2 regions of the Bacillus sp. 5RYD7K genome follow, and region 2 is predicted to be linked to the other one. Evidence: predicted binding sites of a transcription regulator. Region 2 holds the regulator's gene; the other holds the start of a gene.

Region 1 (3,176 bases), 1.6 Mb from region 2:
CTTGATGCCGATTTCTTTCAGATAATCGGTCAGATCCTCTGACATTTTTTTCGTTAAAGTCGTTACGAGCACGCGCTCATTCCGTTCTATCCTCGCCTGAATCTCGCCGATTAGATCATCAATCTGTCCTTCGATCGGCCGGACGTCAATGAGAGGGTCGAGCAGTCCCGTCGGCCTGATGATCTGTTCGATCATTTCCGGCGTATGCTCAATCTCATACGGTCCCGGAGTAGCCGACACGTACACGATATTGTGCATATGTTTCTCAAATTCCTCGAATCGGAGCGGACGGTTGTCAAGCGCTGACGGCAGGCGGAACCCATGATCGACAAGCACCTGTTTTCTTGCCTGGTCACCGTTGAACATGCCGCGCACCTGCGGAATCGTCACGTGTGATTCATCAACGACGATCATAAAATCGTCCGGAAAATAATCAAGCAGCGTATACGGCGTAGAGCCCGGAGGACGGAGCGTCAAGTGTCTTGAATAGTTCTCAATGCCCGAACAGAAACCCATTTCCCGCATCATTTCAAGATCATATCTCGTCCGCTGCTCAAGCCGCTGCGCTTCAAGGAGCTTGCCGTTTTCGCGCATGACTTTCAAGCGCTCCTCAAGCTCCTGTTCAATGTTCAGAATCGCTTTTTCCATCTTTTCCGCCCGGGTGACGAAGTGGGAAGCCGGGAAAATCGCGACATGATCGCGGTCGCCGAGAATCTCTCCGGTCAAAGCGTCAACTTCTCTGATCCGCTCAATTTCGTCTCCGAAAAATTCCACTCTGATACAATGTTCGTCACGGGAAGCCGGGAAAATTTCCACAACGTCGCCGCGCACGCGGAATGTCCCCCGCTTAAAGTCGATATCATTGCGGGCATACTGGATATCCACAAGCTTTCTCAGCAGCTCGTTCCGCTCAATCTCCATTTCCGGTCTGAGCGACACGACCATCTCCCGGTATTCTTCAGGCGAACCGAGACCGTATATGCATGACACACTCGCAATGATAATGACATCTCTCCGTTCAAACAGAGAGGATGTCGCGGAGTGCCGCAGTTTATCAATTTCATCGTTAATGCTTGCGTCTTTCTCTATAAATGTATCCGTTTGAGGCACATACGCCTCCGGCTGATAGTAATCGTAGTAGCTGACAAAATATTCGACAGCGTTGTTCGGAAAAAACTCCTTAAACTCGCTGTACAGCTGTCCGGCAAGGGTTTTGTTATGGGCAATGACCAGTGTCGGCTTATTGACTTCTTTAATCAGATTGGACACGGTAAAGGTTTTGCCCGTCCCTGTCGCACCCAGGAGAGTCTGGTGTTTTCTGCCTTCCTGTATGCCTTTGACAAGCTTCTCAATCGCTTGCGGCTGATCTCCCTGGGGCTGATATTTCGAGACTAACTCAAAACGATCTTTCACAAAAAAGCCTCCGTTTCTTTACGAAATCTTCCTATTGATATAGTAACACAATGACGGGCAAAATCACTAAAAATACGAACTAAAGTTCGATGGTTTATTTTTACCAAGTCAATTTTTGTATAAAAAACCTGCTTTTATGGCGTAAAAGCAGGCTTCCATTTCATATTCACCATGTCAGGCATTGTCTTTCTTTTTGTCTGCTTCTTTTTTGGCCATGTACAGCCCGCCGGCTACCAGTGATACGACATCCAATCCAACGATAAAATACGTTTCGGTGTAACCTTTTAAATAGGATGCGAAAAGCAGTGCGGCTGTGAGAGCGATCGCCACATAATGGTTAAAAGTGACCCGCGTAAAAAGGACGACCAGCATAAAAGGGAAACATAATGCAAAAACGGCTTTTGTAATCACAAAAACCCTCCTCGGGAATTCTTCATCTCATCTGATTATAGTAAAAAATGAAGAATCGGACAATCGTTCCCCTGCTATCACAATACCCTTTTTCAGCAGTCTTCAATCATCTGTCAGAAAAAATGTGAATGTAAATCTATTGAACCATTAATGAAATGAACCAAATTGCCTTTCTTCAGCCGAAAGGAGGAGAAGGATTAGGTCTTTGTGTCTTTGACAGTTTCTTCCTCTCTCTTTACAATGTAATGATAGTGTTTACTATCATTTTCTTGGATGAAGAAAAAGGGGGTTATACCGCATGTATTCAGTACGATTTCAAAAAGCGGAAGAATCGAGCCGCTCAGCAGGCGCAAAAGGAATGAACCTGATTAAACTGACGAAAAACGGCCTGCCCGTTCCCGATGGTTTTGTCATTCAGACAAATGCCCTGACGCGTTTTATGGAAGATAACCGGCTTCAGGCAGATGAGGAAGAGATGGAGCGCGCCATTTTAAACGGCACGTTTTCAAAAGAGCTCCGCGATGAGCTGATTGCCTCTTTTTATGAATTGAGAGAATCATACGCCTCTGTTGCCGTACGTTCCTCGTCTGCGTCCGAAGATCTTGAAGGCGCTTCTTTCGCGGGCCAGTACGAAACCTATTTAAATATCAAAACAGAAGAAGAGTTTCTCGGAAAAGTGAAAGAATGCTGGGCTTCCTTCTTTTCGGCGCGGGTCAGCGGTTATAAAGAGAAAATGAACAATGACACTGCAGAACCGCTAATGGGTGTTGTCGTCCAAGGACTGATCAATTCTGAGGTGTCAGGGGTCATTTTCAGCCGAAACCCCGTCACACATGATGACGGAGAACTGATGATCAGCGCGAGCTACGGTCTCGGAGAAGCAATCGTGTCCGGAAGCGTGACACCCGACACATTTATCGTCAATAAAGACACATTCCGGATTGACAAAGAAATCGGCTTAAAAGAAATGTATATCGTTTCCCAAAAGGAAGGCGTGACCGAAAAAGAAACGTCCGCTGACATGAGAAACCGCTTCTGCCTCGATGACGAGAGCATCAAAGAACTTGCCATGCTGACGATAAAGACGGAAGAACTGTACGGTTATCCTGTGGATCTCGAATTCGGATTTGCCGAAAATAAGCTGTATCTGCTTCAGGCCAGACCGATTACAACGATCGCGCAGGATCAGAAAGCGGCAGATGAAGAACGGGAATTTATCATGACGCCTCGGGACCAGAAAGATTTTTGGATCAATATGGAGTCTAATATTGAAGGCCCAATCAGCCCGTTATTCGCCTCTCTCATTGTGCCTGCTTTAGAATACGGCCTCAAAGAAGGCACGAAGACATTCC
Region 2 (3,176 bases):
TACAACTGAAGCATGTCAGCTGCCTTCGCTGTCTGCGATATATTCCTGAAAACGCCGGTGAACCGTGGCTTTGGATACATCATAGCCGAATCCTCTTAAGGTGGCGGCGATTTCTGCAAAGGTAAGCTTGTTGGCTCTCAGCCTGATAATTTCCGAAACAGGGACCTCTTTTTTTTCTTTTCCGCTGTTTTCATGTCTGTTTTTCAGATTCCGTTCAGGTTTATAGCCATTTTTTACGGCTCTTTTCATTCCCCGCCGGATTTTCATATTGTGAATTTTCCTTTGATATTCCTCCACAATACTGACGATTTCGAGTACCATCGTATCAGCTTCGGAAAGCTCCAGCTCGCCTTTATGAGCCGTCGTATATATCTTTACGTTCTCCCTGTAAATACAATGCAAAAGCGCGATCTTGGCGTTTCCTCTTCCCAGTCTTGTTTCATCCTGCACCAATATCGCGTCAATATGTGACTTTTTAATTTCATCAAGCATTTCAAATACTCCGTCGCGGTCCATTTCGTAACCGCTGGCTTTCTCTGAAATGACTTTTACGACTTCCATGCCGTTTGCCGCAGCGATCTCACTGAGCTCCTCTTCCTGTCTTTTTAAAGACGTCTGCTGCTGTTCTTTGTTTGTGCTTACCCGGGCATAAATGAGCGCCTTCATTTCTCTCTTTCCTCTCTAATTGACAATGGCCAGCTGATATACGGCCGGATGCTCCTTCTTAACCGGAAGAATAAGTTCGTCTCCGGGCTTTATATCAGCAGTTTGGAGATGATTATTCTCCGTCACCCACTCAATGAAATCTTCTTTGTTAATATTTTTCTTCTCTGCTACTTGATCCGCAAGTGACCACAGAGTATCTCCGTCCTGAACCTTTATTTTAACATATTGGCTGAGCGCCTGATCATTTCCCGTACATGAAACAAGTAAAATAACAGCACTTAAAATCGCAGTAAACAGTCCGACAAATATGATAGATTCCTTCGCCATTTAAACAACCTCCAGAATGTTTGTTCGCTTTTTATACCTTTCAGTATATACGAACAAATGTTTCTGTCAATCGTTTTTTTCGAACCTATGTTTGTACTGTCAGGAAAATCATGCTATAATCTACTTAAAATCGACGTTTTGAGGTGCGAAATATGACGAAGCTATCAAAAAGGCAGCTTGATATCCTGCGTTTTATTAAAGAAGAGGTAAAAACGAAAGGATATCCGCCTTCTGTAAGAGAGATAGGAGAAGCAGTAGGACTGGCTTCCAGTTCAACCGTGCACGGACATTTGGCGCGGCTGGAGACAAAAGGCCTGATCAGACGGGACCCTACTAAACCGAGAGCGATTGAGGTATTGGATGAAGAAGAAGTCCAAATTCCGAAAAGCCAGGTTGTCAATGTTCCGGTCATCGGGAAAGTGACGGCGGGTATTCCGATTACGGCTGTTGAAAATATCGACGAGTATTTTCCGCTTCCTGACAGGATGGTTCCTCCGGGAGAACACGTATTCATGTTAGAAATCATGGGAGAAAGTATGATTGACGCCGGCATTTTTGACAAAGATTACGTCATTGTCAAACAGCAGAACACGGCCAATAACGGGGAAATCGTGGTGGCTATGACCGAAGATGATGAAGCCACGGTCAAGCGCTTCTATAAAGAAGACAATTATGTGCGGCTGCAGCCGGAAAATCCGACGATGGAACCGATTATCCTGCAAAACGTAAGCATTTTAGGGAAAGTGATCGGCGTATTCAGAGCCGTTCATTAATTCTATTAAACTTTATTTATCGTAAAACCCCTTTCAGAGGGGTTTTACTTTTGCATAAAAAAGAGCAGATTCGCCCTGGCTTAAGAAACGAACCTGCTAAGGAGGAAAAACTTACATCTTTATTATCCGGCATCTCACTTTTGAAGTCAATAAATAATGTTTCTCTAAGGAAACTTTTTATCTATTTTTCAACTTTTGTATTTGTGCGGGCTGATTTTGATATATATTTATCTTCATCTGGAGCGGACGGATTACATTATATTCATGAATATTTAGTGCATAGTACAATAAGTTTTGACGAGATGTAAAAAAACCCGCTGCCTTTGCGGGTATCTATTTTCAATCAAAATGATAATATTCCACGCCGTATAACCCTTTAATATGGACAGGTTCACAGTCGTTTGAAGAGCTTTCAATCAGAATCCTGTATTTGTGATGCGGATCAATTGATTTTTTGTCCTGGGCACTTAGGTTTAACCAGCTGCCGCTGTAGCTTTTAGAACTTAATGTATAAAAGTTTCCGTTCAGTGCCATCCGCTGGAGTTTCACGTTTAAATTGCATGAAGAATTGTTCACAATGGTGAACTTGTATCCTAATAGGTAATCATCAGCTGATACAGCCCCCGGATTTTCAATAAAAAACTCTTTTACATCTCCCTCCATAATGAAGCTTGTTTTTGATCCGAATCCAGTGGTAGCCGCTTCAGCTGAGTGTACTCCGCAAAAACATAATAAAAAAACAGCAATACATATCCACCATTTTTTCAATTTTGCATCCCCCTTTTTTTTACATATTTTAACTTGTGAATATGGTGATGTCTATTTACATTTTATTAAAACGCACACTTTATAACCACTATATACCAGTTTAAAAATTTGCTGATTGCCTACAATGAAGACTAAACGAAATAACGAAGGTGGTTCAAATGAAACATGTAATTGCTTTCGCTTCTAAAACGGCGCTCACACTTGCTTTGCTGTACATTGTTCTGGATCTGATGTACCAAGTAACTTTTTTAAACGTTCTGTTTATTACCTTGATCTTAAGTTTGATCACTTACTTTTTGGGTGATTGCATGATTCTGCCGAGAACAAGCAATTTTACAGCCGTTGCAGCTGATTTCGGAATTTCATTCATTATATTATGGATATTTCTAATGAACATTGGCGGGTTTAATGTCTCTCCTGCCGCGGCATCGGTTATCTCTGCACTTTGCATTTCTGTTTTTGAGGCATTTTTTCACCGATATTTGCAGCAATATGTGCTTCCCGAAGATTATCAGGACACAACAGGGACAGACAGCACACTATTGAGCTATCAAACCGAGGCGTCTGAAGAATTGGTGCCGGAAAAAGACCCTCAGGAAAAAACATAAAAAGGAGGCATCCGCCTCCTTTCTTTTTATTTTT

The links. Region 2 encodes LexA, which represses DNA repair genes until DNA is damaged. Its sites were predicted from a motif close to CGAACATATGTTCG; they were not measured.
Region 1: the regulator LexA is predicted to act here: its motif matches at 1,489-1,502, upstream of uvrB (excinuclease ABC subunit UvrB).

Annotation. Positions count from the first base shown of each region.
Region 1 is NZ_CP191200.1:1,410,310-1,413,485, reverse strand. It holds gene uvrB (excinuclease ABC subunit UvrB) at 1-1,413, opposite strand, end outside; gene ACQE26_RS06960 (CsbA family protein) at 1,588-1,824, opposite strand; gene ACQE26_RS06955 (PEP/pyruvate-binding domain-containing protein) at 2,123-3,176, shown strand, end outside.
Region 2 is NZ_CP191200.1:2,973,220-2,976,395, forward strand. It holds gene ACQE26_RS14825 (YneB family resolvase-like protein) at 16-666, opposite strand; gene yneA (cell division suppressor protein YneA) at 682-993, opposite strand; gene lexA (transcriptional repressor LexA) at 1,146-1,766, shown strand; gene ACQE26_RS14840 (hypothetical protein) at 1,817-2,074, shown strand; gene ACQE26_RS14845 (hypothetical protein) at 2,106-2,534, opposite strand; gene ACQE26_RS14850 (YndM family protein) at 2,693-3,142, shown strand; gene ACQE26_RS14855 (prohibitin family protein) at 3,169-3,176, opposite strand, start outside.